DNA from 3 places in the Pseudarthrobacter sp. MDT1-40-2 genome. Region 2 is predicted to be linked to each of the others. Evidence: riboswitches for the same ligand, from Rfam matches in the RefSeq annotation. Region 2 holds a riboswitch; each other region holds the start of a gene.
The links. Region 2 has a riboswitch for S-adenosylmethionine ahead of AC50X5_RS15765 (DUF1737 domain-containing protein). Riboswitches for the same ligand answer to the same signal wherever they lie in the genome.

Region 1 (5,654 bases), on a different contig from region 2:
CCTTGACGTAGTCCTCGATGGACGATGACGGCGCGGTGGGCTTCACGGGATCAAGCCTACTCTTCCGGGGCTGCCATCAGGCCTTGATGGCACGCCAGGCCTGCGTTACATAGGGAAGTGCCAGCACGTCGTCGCGGGAATGTCCCAGGTGTTCGTGCAGGTACCAGTCCAGGTTGGCAAGGACTTTGGCGCGGGTGGCGTCGGCAGCGGCGAGGTAGTAGCTCCGGGACTTGGTCAGCTCTACGATGTCCTGCGTGGTCAGGGCATCCTCCCAGCGGATCTGCCGGCCCTCAAGGCCGCGGAACTCGCGGCCCACGGCCGGCCGGAAATCCGGCTTGAGGACGTCGCCGGCGTGCATGATGCGGGAAAGCCTATGGACCCAGGGGACAGTGGTATCCAGCTGGTTCCAGATCAGGACAAGTGTCCCCCCGGGCCGCAGGATGCGTGCTGCCTCGGTGCTTGCGGCCAGGGCATCCACCCAGTGCCAGGCCTGGGCCGCACTCACGACGTCGAAAGCCAGGTCCGGCAGTCCGGTAGCCTCTGCCGGTCCAAGGCACGCCAGGGCTTCCGGGCAGGACCGGTGCAGTTGGGCCAGCATGTCGGCGGAAGGATCAACGGCGGTGACCTGCAGTCCCCGTTCCAGCAGTAGGGCCGTGAATTTTCCGGTTCCTGCGCCAATGTCAACGACGTCCCGCGCCGCCGCCGGAATCAACCAGTCAACGGCCGCCGGCGGGTAACCGGGCCGGACGCGGTGGTAGTGCTCGCCGCCGTCCTGGAAGCTTTGGCCAAGTTCCCGGCGTCGGCCTTGCTCCAGCTTGGGTCCGCCCCGTGCCAACGGATGTCTCCTTCGTGCTTGACTAAACTGCCAGTCCTACGAATTTACCGCAGGCCGGTGCTGCAGTTCAGCCGACGGAGCAGGGCGCTGCTCCCGCCGTGCCGGGGGTGTTGGGTGCCCAGTGCGGATAGGTGCGCGAGTCGTTAGCGGGAACCCATCGGCCCGAATCCACCACGTAGTCCCAGCCCAGTCCCGTGCTGCGGAGCGCAGCAACACCGGCAACCAGGCGTTCGGCGTCCTCCAGCCGGGAGCCGAGGCCGAAGCTGGCCCTCAGCGAGCCCGAGGGAAGGCCAAGGCGCTTGAGCAGGGGATGGGCGCAGAACCGGCCGTCGCGCAGCCCAACGCCGTGCTCTGCGGACAGGTATGCAGCCACCAGTCCGGCGTCGTAGCCTTCCACTGAGAAATTCACGACGCCAATTGTGTCAGTGGAATCTTCGAAGATGTGGTGAACGGTGACGCCGTCGATCGCCTGCAGGCCCTGCACCAGGTGCTCCCGGATGGCAGCCTCATGCGAGCTCACCAGGGCGGGATCTATGGCGGCCAACACCTGGGTGGCGCGGGCAAGGGTGGCAGCGCCCAGGACGTTGGGGGAGCCGCCCTCATGCCGGGCAGGTCCCGTGGTCCAGCTGACACCATCGAGCCGGGCCTCGCTGACTGCTCCGCCGCCGGCAAGGTGGGGGGTACCGGCGTCGAGCCAGTCCGGCCGGCCGATCAGGACGCCCGAACCGAACGGTGCGTAAAGTTTGTGGCCGGAGAAGGCAAGGTAGTCGACGTCGGACGTTTCAATGTTGATCCGGCGGTGCGGCGCCAGCTGAGCAGCGTCCACCACGATCCTGGCACCATATTCGTGGGCCAGCGCAGCGAGTTCGGCGATAGGCAGGATCTCGCCGGTGACGTTGGAGGCACCGGTGACGGCAAGAAGGCTGACGTCGCCTTGGGCCAGTTCATGCCGAAGCGCTGCTATGGTTCCGGCGATGGTGTGCCCGGCCACCACGCTGCGGTGCGGAACGCCCTGCCAGGGAAGGAGATTGGCATGGTGCTCGATGTCCAGGTACAGGACTTCGCCTACGGTGCGACCATCCACGACGGGCAGGCAGCCTGCCAGCAGGTTCAGGGAGTCAGTAGTGTTCCGGGTAAAAATGACGGTGTCGTCCGCCCGCCCGCCCAGGAAGTCCCGGACGATGTTGCGGGCATTCTCGTAGACCGAGGTGCTGATCTGCGAGGCATAGCCGGCACCCCGGTGGACACTCGCGTAGTACGGCAGGATCTCGTTCAGATAGGCCGAAACCACCGACAAGGCGGGGGCAGAGGCGCCATAGTCGAGGTTGGCGTAGCGTACGTGACCGCCCTGAATCAGCGGAGCCTGGATCTCGGCGCCGGTGACGGCGGCCAGCGGGCGCGCAGCCAGGGAGTTGCTAACGGGGGAAAAGGTGACAGCAGTCATGGGTCCTCACAAACTCAGGATGCCCGCTACAGGGAATCCGCGCTTGCCGTGTCCGCTCCGGACCGGCCCGGTCGTCACCCGGGGCACCCCACCGCGAATGGAGGGTTGCCGGCCAGCAAACCGGGGTTTAGCGCTGGCACTCGTGACCTGTAAGAAGACTAGAACAACGGCCAGCCGGGTAAAAACCCCGGCTGGCCGTTGACCGCTTTATTACTGTGTTTATTACGGGATTTTACGAGGGCCAAGTGCCCTCAGAGGAGGTCGTCGACGTCGGGATTCAGGCGCTTGAGGACTTCAGAGTGGAGGATGGAGTTGGTGGCCAGCGCGTTTCCGCCGAACGGACCGTCCTCCCCCTCCAGAGAGGTGAACCGGCCACCCGCCTCGACGACCAGCGGGACGAGGGCGGCCATGTCGTAGAGATTGAGCTCGGGCTCGCACGCGATGTCCACAGCGCCCTCGGCAACCATGCAGTAGGACCAGAAGTCACCGAAGGCCCGCGTCCTCCAGACATCTTCGGTCAGTGCCAGGAACTCGTTCAGGTTGCCCCGCTCCTTCCAGCCGCCCAGGCTCGAGTACGACAGCGAGGCGTCCGCGAGCGTGGAAACGTTGGAGACGCGCAACCGCGTTGCGGAAGCGAGGGAGCGGCCCATGTATGCCCCGGCGCCCTTGGCGGCCCACCAGCGCTTGCCCAGGGCCGGAGCACTAACAAGGCCCACAACCGGCTCGCCATCATCAATCAAGGCAATAAGCGTGGCCCAGACCGGGACTCCACGGACAAAGTTCTTCGTCCCGTCAATGGGATCAATGATCCAGCGCCGGGAGCCGTGCCCGCTGCTGCCGAATTCCTCACCCAGTACGGCGTCACGGGGCCGGGAGCGCGAAAGCTGTCCCCGGATGGCTTCTTCAGCCGCTTTGTCCGCATCCGTAACGGGTGTCAGGTCCGGCTTGGTCTCGACCTTAAGGTCCAGGGCCTTGAACCGGCTCATCGTCTGGTCATCGACCGAATCGGCCAGTACGTGGGCAAGGCGCAGGTCATCGTTGTAGCTCGAAGAGGGTTGGATCATGGTTACAAGCTACCGGCAAAATGCGGGCGAACCGGGGAGATTGCGATCGGCGGCATCAGCCGACGCTGCCCAGCTCCTTGGATTCCTGGCCCTCCAGACGTGGATCGACGCCCAGCAGGCGGCGTAGGGATGCCAGCCGCGCGGGACCTGACGGGCCAGCACTTCCGGCCGCTACATATGGGTCCAGGCCACAATCCGCCGCATCGGTGTGCTTGCAGCCGCGGCCACAGCGTTCCGTGCCGGGTTCAAGATCGGGGAATGCCCTCAGGATGCGATCCGGATCAACGTGGGCGAGCCCAAAGGATCGGATACCAGGCGTGTCGATGATCCAGCTCCCGGGCGGGGCGTCGGCGAGCTTTAGCGCCAACGCCGAGGACGATGTATGGCGTCCGCGGCCCGTGACCGCATTCACGCCGCCGGTGGCGCGCTCAGCGCCCGTGAGGGCGTTGACCATGGTGGATTTGCCGACTCCGGAGTGCCCCAGCATCACCGTGACCTTGCCGTCCAGATGGGCGCGGAGTTCGGCAACTGCCCTTTTGTCCAGTTTGGCTGAGAGCCCGTCATCGGACCGGGCATCGATTCCGGAGGCATCGGTGTCGGCTGTGCGGCTGATGATCACCGGAAAGTCCAGGTGCTCGTAGTTGGAGAGCAGCCCGGCAGGATCCTTGACGTCGGCTTTGGTGACCAGCAGAAGGGGGTCGATTCCGGCGTCGTAGGCAGCCACGAGGGCGCGGTCGATAAACCCGGTCCGTGGTTCTGGATTGGCGGAAGCAACCACCACCACCAACTGGTCCGCGTTGGCCACCACGGCGCGTTCGATGGGGTCGGTGTCGTCGGCACTGCGACGCAGCAAGGTGTGGCGGTCCTGGATCCTGACCAGCCGGGCCAGGGTATCCGGGAGGCCTGTCACGTCGCCTACCAGCGACACGAAGTCTCCGGCCACCACGGGTGAGCGTCGCAGTTCGCGGGCCCGTGCGGCAATCACCACGCGTTCCCCGGGTGAGCCTTCCTCAACGACTGCTGTGTACCGGCCGCGGTCCACGGTAATGATCCTGCCCGTAACTGCGTCGTCGTAGCTGGGGCGGTCCTTGGTGCGCGGCCTGGACCCCTTCTTGCTGGGACGGATCCGTACGTCGGACTCGTCCCAGGAGTCAGTCCTTCGGGGCACCGGTGCGCCCTCCCGGGTGGCTGCTGCCGCCTTGCTGCCTGGCGGACTGCCCCAGCATATCGGCCCAAAGTTCCGGGAAGTCCGGCATGGTCTTGGCGGTGGTGCCGATGTCCTGGACCTGTACACCTTCGACAGCCAGGCCCAGGATGGCGCCTGCAGTGGCCATCCGATGGTCCGCGTAGCTTTGGACCAGTCCGCCGTGCAACGCGGCCGGGCGGATGACGAGTCCGTCGCTGGTTTCCTCGGCGTCGCCGCCCAGCCGGTTGATCTCCGTGACCAGGGCCTTCAGCCGGTCAGTTTCGTGACCTCGCAGGTGGGCGATGCCCGTCAGCCGCGAAGGGCCGGTTGCCAGCGCGCAGAGAGCTGCCACAGTGGGTGCAAGTTCGCTGGTTTCGTCGAAGGTTCCGCCCTTGATTTCTGCACCGCCGGTCACCGTCAGCACCCCCGACTCGTACGTGACGTCCGCGCCCATGGTTGTGAGGATGCTCCGCCACATATCGCCGACCTGCGTGGTGTGTGCAGGCCAGTCCGGGATGCGGACCGTGCCGCTGGTGGCCAGTGCTGCCGCCAGGAAGGGGCCTGCATTGGAAAGGTCCTGCTCAATGCGTTGGTCGAAGGCACGGATGGATCCCGGCGCGACGACCCAGTGGTTAGGTACCGAATCATCGACGGAGACACCTACGCTGCGCAGGGCCTTTACTGTCATGGTGATGTGGTCAAGGCTGGGCACCGTCTTGCCCACATGCTCCAGGTGAAGCCCCTCGCTGAACCTGGCGCCAACCAGGAGCAGGGCAGAAACGAACTGAGAGGACGCACTGGCGTCAATGACAAGGTGTCCGCCGCGCACCTCTCCGTCGCCCTCTACAACAAATGGCAACGACGACGGCGTTTTCCCGTCAGGTGCCCCGATGGCAACTCCGAGCGCGGACAGCGCTTTGATGATCGTTCCCATGGGCCGTTCACGGGCGTGGGGATCGCCGTCGAACAGGGTCGTTCCACGACGGAGGGCAGCAAGCGGCGGAACAAACCGCATGACCGTACCCGCCAAGCCGCAATCGATGCTCGAGGCTACGGCGGGGGCGGAAGGACTGAACGGTGTGATTTCCAGGTCAGGCCCGAATGCGCCCTCGCCGGGGATTTCGG
Region 2 (5,654 bases):
CCTCCAAGCTGCGCGCACCGGAGGACAAGATCCACCCCATGCCGTTCCCCGGCCTTAATATAGACAACCTGCCGTTCTTCGCCGTGATCGCGGGCAACGCGCAAGGCCAGACCATGATTCACGACTGGGTCTACGAGAACCGCGCCATCTACCTCACCGAACTGAACAAGCTCGGCGCCCAGGTGCAACTGCTGGATCCGCACCGCATCTACATCAACGGCCCCACCAAATGGCGCGCCGCAGAGGTTGGCTGCCCGCCCGCCCTTCGCCCGGCTGCCTGCCTGTTGCTGGCCATGCTTGCCGCCCGTGGTGTGTCCGAGCTGCGGAACATCTATGTCATAGAACGCGGCTACGAGGACCTGGCTGAGCGGCTCAACACCATCGGGGCGAAGATCGAGTACTTCCAGGACTAAGCCCGCATTGACGCCGGTAGCACAATGGAAGCATGCGTACTTTCGGCGTTGAGGAAGAGCTCCTGATCGTAGACCCGCAGACGGGGGAGCCGCTGGCCCTTGCGGATGCGATGCTGTCCGGGCGCGCTATAGCGCCCTCCTCCGGTACAGCCCCTGAACCGGAGGTAGCCGATGCCCACGAGGTAGCGGAGGACAGCCATCAGCTTGGCCTGAGTGCCGAACTCAAGCTGGAGCAGATCGAGACGCAGACCCGGCCCTGCCTGACCTACGACGAACTGCTGCTCCAGATCAGGGCAGGCCGGGCCATGGCAGACGAGGCCGCACAACGGCACGGGGCAAGAGTGGCGGCACTCGCTACCTCACCGCTCGCCTCCACCAGCCACACGACTCCGGATCCCCGGTATGCGCGCATGCTGGAACGCTTCGGATTGACCGCCCAGGAACAGCTGACGTGCGGCTTCCACGTGCACACCTTCATCGAATCCCCCGAGGAGGGGGTAGCGGTGCTGGACCGGATCCGCGACAAGCTCGCTGTGTTGACAGCAATAAGCGCCAATTCGCCTTTCTGGAATGGCGCCGAGACCGGCTTCGAAAGCTACCGGACCCAGGCCTGGTACCGGTGGCCGTCCTCCGGACCGTCAGCCATCCATGGGAGCCTGATCGCCTACCGCCGGCTTGTAACCCGCCTGATGGAAACGGGGGTGGTCATGGACGAGGGCATGATCTACTTCGAGGCGCGGCTTTCCCGGAACCACCCCACCGTGGAGGTGCGGGCGCCCGACGTCTGCCTGCGCTCCGCGGATGCCGCACTGATCGCCGTTCTGGTCCGTGCACTCGTGGAGACCGCAGTGCGGGAATGGCGGAACGGCGTAGACCCGCTCCCTGTGCCTACCGTGCTGCTGAGGATGGCTGCCTGGCAGGCAAGCAATGTGGGAATCAAGGGCGATCTCCTGGATTTCGGAACCTTCCGTCCCGCCCCGGCAAGCGACGTCGTCAATGCCCTGGTGGAGTATGTAGAGCCGGTCCTGGCGGAGCAAGGTGAGCTTGGCCTGGTAAGGCGCAGTATCCAAGACATCCTGAAGCGCGGGACTGGTTCCACCGAGCAGCGCGCTGCACGGGACCGGGCACTGGAACGCGACGATCCGGATGACGCCGGGCTCGGGGCCGTGGTGCGGCAAGCCGTGAGGCTTACCATGCTGGAGGCGGAGACCCTTGACGTTGACGAGGAAACTGCGCCGGAGCTGCTGCGCGTCCGGCGCGCCCCCGAGCCGCCGAATCCGGGCAGTTACTCCAAAATGCCCATCTAGATCTGCTTGAGTGCCTGCTCCAGGTCAGCCAGCAGGTCCTCGGGATCTTCCAGCCCCACGGAGAGCCGCACCACGCCGTCGCTCAGCCCGATTGCCGCCCGGCCTTCCGGGCCCATGGCCCGGTGGGTAGTGGTGGCCGGATGGGTGATCAGCGACTTCGCGTCGCCCAGGTTGTTGGAGATGTCGATGATCTTCAAGGCATCCAACAGCGCAAAGGCGGCGTCCTTGCCGGAGCGGCCGCCCGCCGTCGAAAGCTCCAGGGTGAGGACCGTTCCGCCGGCCTTCATCTGTCGCGCCGCGAGCTGGTGCTGCGGGTGGGACTTGAGGAGCGGGTACTTGACCCAGCTGACAGCCGGCTGCTGCTCCAGCCATTCGGCCAGGCGCAGCGCCGTCGCGGAGGAATGGTTGACCCGCAGCGCCATGGTTTCCAGGCCCTTGGTGAGGACCCACGCGTTGAACGAGGACAACGACGGGCCTGTGTGCCGCATCAGCTGCTTCACCGGGCCGTCAATGAATTCCTTGGTCCCGAGGATGGCGCCGCCCATGACGCGCCCCTGGCCGTCAATGTGCTTGGTGCCGGAGTAGACCACTACGTCCGCGCCCAATTCGCCGCAACGCTGCAGCAGGGGCGTGGCAAAAACATTGTCGACGACGACTGTGGCCCCCGCCGCATGCGCCAGTTCGCTGACCGCCGCGATGTCCACAATCTCCTGCATGGGATTGGAGGGAGACTCGAAGAAAACGGCGGTGGTGGGTACGGACAGGGCCTGGCGCCACTGCTCCAGGTCCGGTCCGTCAACGAATACCGTCTCTACACCCCAGCGCGGCAGGATTTCGTTCAGGATCACGAAGCAGGAGCCAAAAAGGGAGCGGGCCGCAACAACCCGGTCCCCGGCAGCCAGCAGGGCACCCAGGGCGGTGAACACCGCGGACATTCCCGACGCCGTCGCAAAGCATGCCTCGGTGCCTTCGAGCAGCCGGAGGCGCTCCTGGAAGGTGGCCACGGAGGGGTTGCCGTAGCGCGAGTAGACGAACCGTTCGTCCTCGCCGGTGAACGCCCGTTCGGCCGCCGCCGCCGATTCGTAGACAAAACCTGAGTTGAGGAATACCGGCTCGGTGGTTTCCTGGAAACCCGTGCGGTCAAGTCCGCCCCGCACGGCCTGGGTATCGGGGCTCCAGCCGGCCGCGTCCTGATTGAAAGCCATTTACGCCGTTCCGAGGTTGGTGGGCAGCCCGCGGTTCTTCCAGCCGTTGACCGTGCGCTCGCCGTAGCGGTCAGGCTCGCCTTCGAACCCTTCCAGGACGTTATAGGACGTGAACCCGACCTGCGCGGCGGCGCTGGCTGCTGCTGCCGACCGGACGCCGGAGCGGCACAGGAAAACAAGTTCGACGCCGGCGTCCTCCGGGGCGAGCTGCTGCAGTTCGCTGATGAAGTCCGGATTGGGGATACCGCCGGCGAAGGTCCACTGGATGAAAATGGGGTCGTTCTCCGTGGACTTGGTGTCCGGAATGCCGATGTGTGCCCACTCGCCTTCCGTTCGGACATCCACCAGGACGGCGCCGGCTTCGAGTTTGGCCCACGCCTCCTGCGGTGTGAGATCGCCTGCGTGGTTCATGCGTGGCCACCGCCGGCAATGTCCGCTTCGCTGAAGTCCTCAGCGCTCAACTGATCCACGGCAGTGGCGACGGCGGCATCCGCGCTGGCGATCGCTACCGGCAGCAGCAGAGCCTGGGCCACGATCACGCTGGCGCCGTTCCACGTGGCCGCTGGGCTGCCATGCAATACGTAACCTTCGGCCAGCGCGGCGGAAATGCGTTCACAGAAGGCGCGGTCGTCCGGGCCGGTGATCAACCGGTAGGCGAGCTTTTCCTCAGCCTTTTGATCGGAATTCTGGTCGGGGGCGGGTACGTCAGACATGACGGATCTCCTTCTCTCGCGCTTGCAGCTCGAATGGTCGATATGCCGAGTATTCACCTGAGGCACCCCGCCGCGAAAGGGAGGGTTGCCGACCGGACAGTCAGGGCTTGGCACCGGTACTCATTACTCACCAAAAAACGTAGCACTCCGCCGTGCGCCGGACCGCCCGGACGTCGTCATGTTGCGTAACCGTGGGGGGAGTTGACCGGCTGGGCTCCCCATGGAAGGCAAAAACCACGAGGGCCTGACCCCGGTGCAATACCAGGCTCAGGCCCTCGCGGCTAGGGCGGCTTATGTGGGCATTCCAACCTTCGGAGCCCGGCAGCCGGGAGTATTACCGGGCAGTGTTTCCGGCGCGGGTGGTGTTGCGCGAAAGCAGGATGGCCAGGGCGATCATTGCGACACCAAGGAAGAAGTGCAGCCAGTTGTCAGCGCCGTTGAAGGGCACAAAGTTGGCGGGTGTGTCGAGGTTGATGAGAAGTCCGTAGATCCAGAGGACAAGGTAGATGACTCCGCCGTACAGCAGGTAGCTGCGGGACTGAGCGTTGTTGCGGGACAGCAGGATCCCGGCGACGCCAAACAGGAGGTGGACGATGTTGTGCAGTACGGACACCTGGAAGATGCCCAGAAGAAGCGCCTGGGAATCGTGCCCGGCAAAGGACATCTGGTCGTAGTTGCTGGTGATGCCCGGGATGAAGCCGAGAACTCCTACCAGCAGGAAAACCGCTCCTACTGCCTGGGCTGCTTTTTGGAGGTTGGTCTTGGGCCCGGTTGTCCGGTTCGTTGTAGCCATTGGTGTGCTCCGTTTTCATTGAGGTGTGCGTTGATGTTGCGCGGTTGCGCGTTGCTCTGGGACGGGTTGCGCCCATGAATGCCGGCCCTGGGGAGAGGCTGGTGCTCAGTGTTCCTGAGTTTTGTGATGTGTCGCTCGAGTTGCCTGCGGAACTCCATCTCCGATCGGCCTTCGGTTTCAGAGAGTTCCCGGACCAGGTTCTCAGCGGTGGAGAGGACAGCCCGTCCTGCTGAGGTAAGACGAATGTTGGCGCTTCGCCCGTCTGCTGCAGGTTCCCTGGTAAGAAACCCGAGCCCTTCAAGGCGCTGGAGGACTTTGCCCAGGCTTTGCCGGCTCACGCAGAGCAGTTCTGCCATATCGGTTGCAGTGGCCGGTTCAAGTTCTGCCACTGCCTCCAGGACATCCAGCGCCCCTTTGGTGAGCTTAAGGCGGGCAAGCTGGCGGTTAAGCCTGCGTTCGGTGAGCCGTGCTGCGATGCCCACCAGCCGGTGGGTGGCCCACTGCTCCGGCCAAGGGCGGGGCGCATTCATGTGCCTCGGACCAACGGCGGGAACAGGCGATTCCGGATCCGGGGACAGCCCCGCGGGGTTGCGGGGCTGTTCCGGAATCCTGTCCTGCCCGCTCACGGGTTCTGGACGTTGTCCTTGGCGTCGACGGCGCGGTGTTTGACGTCAGCGGCAGCGTCCTGGCTTTCGGCCTTGACGTTCTCCACGCCCTCGGCAGCACTGGTCTTCAGCCTGTCCATAGCTTCCTGGGCCGGCTCTTTCAGATCCTGAACCATGTCCCTGGCCACGTCAGTGACCTTTTCAGTCAGGGGCTGTGCAGCGGTTTTGAGCTGGTCCGCTGCTTCGCGCTCTTTCTGGCTGGCAGGGATCAGGGCAGAGATCAGCATCCCGGCGCCGAAGGCGACCAGGCCGGCGGCCAGCGGGTTGCCCTGGGCCTGCGCCCTGGCCTGTGCCGGTGCGTCGGAGAGTGCCGTGCCGGCATCGGAAATCCTGGCGGAAACGCTCTCCTTGGCTCCGTGGAGGGTATCGCCAGTGCTGCTCAAGGCGTCGCTTGCATGGGTCGTGCCGGAGTCGGCTGCACCCATGATCTTTTCCCTCACCCCGGACACCGTGCCCATCACAGAGCTTTTGACCTTGTCGGTCTGGCGGTGGACGATGTTGGACGGCGTGACTTTGTCAGCTACCGCGTCAACGTTGGTGCCCAAACGAGCACGGGTG
Region 3 (5,654 bases), on a different contig from region 2:
GTTCGTGGCAGCTACCGGTGTGGACGCGCTCGCAGTAGCAGTTGGCTCTTCGCACGCCATGACCCGCCGCGACGCCACACTGGACCTTGCCCTGATAGCCAGGCTGCGGGACGCATCGGCGGTTCCGCTGGTGCTTCATGGCTCGTCCGGAGTGCCAGATGACGTGCTCGTGGCAGCAATTCGCGCCGGCATGACTAAAATTAATGTATCCACTCACCTCAACGGGTTCTTCACGCGCGCCGTGCGGAACTACCTTGACGGCCATCCGGACGTGGTGGACTCGCGGACGTACTTAAAAGCAGGCCGGGAAGCATTGGTGCCGGAGGCCGCACGCTTGTTAACACTCTTTGCGAAAACCACATAGTCCACACCCGGAGGTAGTGATGACACGCACCGAAAGACTCACCGCAATCCTGGATCTCCTGGCTGTTTCAGGCCAGGTGGACGTTGAGGACATTGTCACGCGCCTCGGGGTTTCGCCGGCAACAGCGCGCCGCGACCTGGACAGCCTGGCCAAGCAGCGGCTCCTCAGCCGCACCAGGGGTGGGGCAACCACGGGAGTGGTGTCCTATGACCTTCCCGGCCGGTACAACAGGGACGACCACGCCCAAGCCAAACACCAGATCGCACTGGCAGCCTCGGCCCTGATTAAGCCCGGCGCGGTGATCGGACTCAGCGGTGGAACCACCAGCACAGCCCTGGCGCAGGTGCTTGCCACCCGGCCGGACCTGAACACCACCTCCCAGCGGGCAACGCTGACGGTGGTTACGAATGCCATCAACATCGCCTCCCAGCTGGCTGTCCGGCCCAACATCAAGATCATGGTCACCGGCGGGATCCTCAACCCCCGCTCCTACGAGCTGGTGGGGCCCTACACGGACATCATCATGGAGAAGGTAGCGCTGGATATTGCCTTCGTTGGAGTCAACGGCATCGATCCGGAGTTCGGACCCACCATCACTGATGAAGGCGAAGCCTCCGTCAACGCCCTGATGGCCCGGCGTGCGTCAATTTCCTACGTCCTGGCTGATTCCTCGAAGGTGGGGAAGAGGGCGTTCGCTACCATGGCCGGCTACGAATTCCGCCGGTTAATTACCGATGCCGGGATATCCGCCAGCGACAAGGAAGCCTTTGAAGCCGGGGGCACCGAGGTGATCCTGGCTCCCACCGACTCAGAGCAGGACTGACCCGCCTCTGCCGGCGCTCCCACACCACCGGCATAAAGCTCCTTCAGCGAACTGCCGGGTAGAACAGGCAAGATGGGAACATGCTGGTTACGTCCCGCCGTCGGTTGCGGTTTGAAGTCTGGATTGTCCTTGGCCTCTCGCTGGGCCAGTCAGCCGTGTATTCAGTGGTCCAGTTGCTGGACAAGATGAGCCGGGCTCCCTTGGCGGAGGGAACGTCCACCCTGAACCGCTCGCAAAGCAGCCGGGAGTACTTTGACCTGACCTACCAGCTGCTTGACATCATCTTCGCGCTGGTGCCGGTGGCGCTGGTGCTGTTCTTCCTTAGCTCCGAGCGGCAGGGATCTGTTGCGGGCCTGGCCCCGGGTGCTGTCTCAAGAACTGCCCCGGGCATGCCTGCCCAGCCGACTCCGGGGCTGGAGAAAGGCAATTTGCCGTCGGTATTCCGCCGGCTCGGCATGGACGCCACCAGGCCATGGCGGGACCTCCTGCAGGGCGCCGGCCTCGCTGCGCTGATCGGGATTCCTTCGCTGGGCCTGTATGCCGCCGGCAGGGCGCTGGGAATCACCACGGCCATCATCCCCAGCGCGCTGGACGCCTATTGGTGGACCGTTCCCGTTCTGGTCCTCTCCGCTGTCAGGCACGCGCTTGTTGAAGAGGTCATTGTGGTGGCGTATCTCCTGGACCGGTTCGGCCGGTTCGGCTGGAGCGTGCCGCTGGCCATCCTGCTGAGCTCCGTGCTGCGCGGCAGCTACCACCTCTACCAGGGCTTCGGGCCGTTCATCGGCAATGTGGTGATGGGCGTTATCTTCGCCTGGCTATACACCAGAACCGGGCGGGTCATGCCGCTGATTGTCGCCCATGCCCTGCTGGACATCGTGGCATTCGTGGGGTTCAGCCTGATAGGGAGTGCGATGGGGCTCGGCTGAGTTATCGCTAGGCCCGTTAAGCGAATCGGCCGCCGGCTGCGGGTGGCATCGTTGGCACCCGCAACAGGCGGCCGAAGTATTGGAGATGGTCAGATGGTCACGGCGCCGGATGCTGTTTCGAACGTGACAGACAGGATACCGGGGGTACCGTGCGGTGCCATCCAGTCGACGGAAACGTCCTCAAGTGGCTTCTCCACCGGTTCGCCCAGCCACTCGGTGACGCGTTCGGCGGAACCGGCGATGGTGAGGCTGGACATCTTAACGTTGCTCTCGTACGCATTGGACGGGTGCAGGGCGGGATCACCCTCCCACTTGAGCAGGTACGGCACCTGGGGATCGGCAATGAGTCCCAGGATTCCGATCTGCTTCCATACGAGTTCGCGGCCATCCGGGAACTTGCGGTTGCCGTTCACGGCGGAGCGGCCCAGCCTGGCCTCAAAAGGAGTCAGGTCCTCCACTTCGACGCACCATCCCATCCAGCCGCCGCCGGCGGCGGAGCGGGCGCGGACGGCCTGGCCAAAGGGGGCCTTGTCTGATGCAGGGTGGTCAAGCACTTCCACTACTTCTAGGTACTTGTGGCCGGCCAGCGGAAAAATCATGTTCCGGGTGCCAAAGCGGGGGTGGACTCCGCCCTTCACAGCGTCGACCCCCAGTGCAGCGGAGATGCGTTCGGTGGTGGCAGCGAGGCCATCGTGTTCACAGGCGTAAGAGACGTGATCCATGCGCATGCCTTCATCTTGGCACTTTGTGATCGGGCTCTCAGCTAAGGGTACCCTTAGCGGCTTACTCGTCTAGGCATTGGGAGAAAGTTCGTCACAATTCTGGTCATCCTACTGACTGCTTCCTACACTGGGTCCAGGTCATGAGTGCCAGCGTTTTGCCCCGGCTTGCTGGCCGGCAACCCTCCATCCGCGGTGGGGTGCCCCGGGTGAAGACCGGGCTGTCCGGCAACCGCCGGGTGGCAAGCGCGCCCCGGCCCATGATGGGACCGGGCATTCTCCAGGAGCTTTAATGTCCAATGCATGGTCCTTCGAAACCCGCCAGATCCACGCAGGCCAGGAGCCGGACGCCGCAACCGGCGCCAGGGCACTGCCCATCTACCAGACCACCTCGTTCGTCTTCCCGTCCGCCGAAAGCGCGGCCAACCGCTTTGCCCTCAGCGAGCTTGCACCGATTTACACCCGGATCGGAAACCCCACCCAGGACGCGGTCGAACAGCGCATCGCCAGCCTTGAAGGCGGTCTTGGCGCCTTGCTGCTGAGCTCCGGCCAGGCGGCGGAAACCTTTGCCATCCTCAACGTCGCCGAGGCCGGCGATCACGTGGTGGCCAGCCCCAGCCTCTACGGCGGCACGTACAACCTCCTGGCGCACACGCTCAAGCGCTTCGGCATCTCCGTGACGTTCGTAGAGGATCCGGACAACCTGGACCAATGGCGTGACGCCGTCCAGGACAACACCAAGCTTTTCTTCGGCGAGGTCGTGTCCAACCCCCGCCAGGACGTGTTGGACATCGAAGGTGTCGCTGCCGTGGCGCATGCCGCCGGGGTGCCGCTCATCGTGGACAACACCCTCTCCACGCCCTACCTGATCCGTCCCATCGAATGGGGCGCCGACATCGTGGTGCATTCCGCCACCAAGTACCTCGGCGGGCACGGCACGGCAATCGCCGGTGTCATCGTCGATTCCGGGAACTTCGACTTCGGCAAGGACCCTGAGCGCTTCCCCGGATTCAACACCCCGGACCCCAGCTACAACGGCCTGGTGTACGCCCGTGACCTCGGCGTCAACGGCATCCTCGGCGCCAACCTGTCCTACATCCTCAAGGCCCGCGTCCAGCTGCTCCGCGACCTCGGTTCTGCTGTGGCTCCGTTCAACGCCTTCCTCATCGCCCAAGGGCTGGAAACACTGAGCCTGCGCGTGGAACGCCATGTTGCCAACGCCACCGCCGTGGCGAACTGGCTGGAGGCGAGGTCCGACGTCGAATCGGTCGCCTATGCCGGCCTGCCGTCCAGCCCCTGGTTCGAGCGCGGGCAGAAATACGGTCCGCGCGGAACCGGCGCAATCGTCGCCTTCAACCTTGCCGGTGGGGCCGAGGCAGGCAAGGCGTTTGTTGATGCGCTGGAGCTGCACTCCCACGTGGCAAACATCGGGGACGTACGCTCCCTGGTGATCCATCCGGCATCGACAACCCACAGCCAGCTTTCCCCGGAGCAGCAGGCAGTAGCCGGGGTGACCCCCGGACTGGTCAGGCTCTCTGTCGGCCTGGAGCACATCGATGACATCCTCGCAGACCTTGAGTCCGGCTTCAGGGCAGCCAAGGAAGCCTGAGTTCCCGCAGCACAAAGGCGGAGCGTACGTCAAAAACGTCATACGCTTCGCCTTTTTGCTGCCCTGTTTCGTAGAATCGTGGCAGGTCATGAGTGCCAGCAACAGCCCCGGCTTGCTGGCCGGCAACCCTCCTTCGCGGCGGGGTGCCCCGGGTGAAGACCTGGCCTGACGTCAGCCGACGCCAGGCAATCGCGAAGAAAAGGCACCACTCATGACGATTACCGTCTCCCGCACTGCCGCTGCCGGCGCAGTACCCGCCGCCGGGCAGCTTGACGGGACCCTCCGCTACCACTCCATCGGCGGGCTGGACCTCGAAGGCGGAGGCCACCTCCCGGACGTCATCCTGGCTTATGAGACCTGGGGCCGGCTCAATGAGGACCGAAGCAACGCCGTCCTCATCGAGCATGCCCTGACCGGCAGCACCCACGTCACCCGGGGCGGCAGCGACGAAGAAGGCTGGTGGGAGCAGCTTGCCGGTCCCGGGGCGCCGGTGGATACGGACCGTTTCTTCGTTGTGTCGGTCAACATTGTGGGCGGCTGCTACGGATCTACTGGTCCCGCGTCGCCTGCTCCGGACGGCTTGCCCTGGGGTTCCCGCTTCCCGTTAATAACCCTGCGTGACAGCACCGAGGCGGAAGCGCGGTTGGCGGACCAGTTGGGGATCGATTCCTGGTACGCCGTGATCGGCGGATCCATGGGAGGCGCCCGCGCCCTGGAATGGGCAGTGACGTACCCGCAGCGGGTCCAACGCTGCGGCGTGATCTCGATCGGAGCGGCCAGCACCGCCGAGCAGATCGCTTTTGCTCAGGCGCAGACGCTGGCCATCCGCCAGGATCCCCACTTCAGGGGCGGCGACTACTACGACGGTGCGCAGCCCGAAGCCGGGCTGGCTCTGGCACGCAGGATCGCCCACATCACCTACCGTTCGGCACTGGAACTTAACAGCAGGTTCGGGCGGGAGGCGCAGGAGCCGGAATCTCCCCTGCAACAGCAGGCGTTGGGGGAGCGGGGCCGCTACCAGGTGGAAAGCTACCTTGATCACCAGGGAACGAAGCTGGTTAAGCGGTTCGACGCCAACAGCTACATCGCCATAACAGAGTCCCTGATGAGCCACGACATATGCCGGAACAGGGGCGCCCTGCCGGATGTCCTCCGGCGGGTGACTGCCAAATTCTTCATTGCCGCTGTAGATTCCGACCGGCTGTATTTCCCG

Region 1: it holds a riboswitch for S-adenosylmethionine, as region 2 does, so the genes downstream of both, AC50X5_RS02315 (aminotransferase class V-fold PLP-dependent enzyme) here and AC50X5_RS15765 (DUF1737 domain-containing protein) in region 2, are expected to answer to the same signal.
Region 3: it holds a riboswitch for S-adenosylmethionine, as region 2 does, so the genes downstream of both, AC50X5_RS13610 (bifunctional o-acetylhomoserine/o-acetylserine sulfhydrylase) here and AC50X5_RS15765 (DUF1737 domain-containing protein) in region 2, are expected to answer to the same signal.

The regions. Positions count from the first base shown of each region.
Region 1 covers NZ_JBWZCL010000001.1:487,757-493,410, reverse strand. The annotation lists gene AC50X5_RS02325 (metal-dependent transcriptional regulator) at 1-46, opposite strand, end outside; gene AC50X5_RS02320 (class I SAM-dependent methyltransferase) at 77-835, opposite strand; gene AC50X5_RS02315 (aminotransferase class V-fold PLP-dependent enzyme) at 903-2,279, opposite strand; SAM riboswitch class IV at 2,314-2,427, opposite strand; gene hisN (histidinol-phosphatase) at 2,531-3,343, opposite strand; gene rsgA (ribosome small subunit-dependent GTPase A) at 3,399-4,511, opposite strand; gene aroA (3-phosphoshikimate 1-carboxyvinyltransferase) at 4,495-5,654, opposite strand, start outside.
Region 2 covers NZ_JBWZCL010000007.1:48,701-54,354, reverse strand. The annotation lists gene AC50X5_RS15785 (UDP-N-acetylglucosamine 1-carboxyvinyltransferase) at 1-413, shown strand, start outside; gene AC50X5_RS15780 (glutamate--cysteine ligase 2) at 446-1,720, shown strand; gene AC50X5_RS15775 (O-succinylhomoserine sulfhydrylase) at 1,717-2,925, opposite strand; gene AC50X5_RS15770 (rhodanese-like domain-containing protein) at 2,926-3,336, opposite strand; gene AC50X5_RS15765 (DUF1737 domain-containing protein) at 3,333-3,638, opposite strand; SAM riboswitch class IV at 3,652-3,766, opposite strand; gene AC50X5_RS15760 (DUF4383 domain-containing protein) at 3,973-4,431, opposite strand; gene AC50X5_RS15755 (MarR family winged helix-turn-helix transcriptional regulator) at 4,368-5,057, opposite strand; gene AC50X5_RS15750 (DUF3618 domain-containing protein) at 5,054-5,654, opposite strand, start outside.
Region 3 covers NZ_JBWZCL010000004.1:270,074-275,727, forward strand. The annotation lists gene AC50X5_RS13590 (class II fructose-bisphosphate aldolase) at 1-364, shown strand, start outside; gene AC50X5_RS13595 (DeoR/GlpR family DNA-binding transcription regulator) at 384-1,187, shown strand; gene AC50X5_RS13600 (CPBP family intramembrane glutamic endopeptidase) at 1,268-2,113, shown strand; gene AC50X5_RS13605 (VOC family protein) at 2,203-2,841, opposite strand; SAM riboswitch class IV at 2,972-3,087, shown strand; gene AC50X5_RS13610 (bifunctional o-acetylhomoserine/o-acetylserine sulfhydrylase) at 3,125-4,441, shown strand; SAM riboswitch class IV at 4,526-4,639, shown strand; gene metX (homoserine O-acetyltransferase MetX) at 4,653-5,654, shown strand, end outside.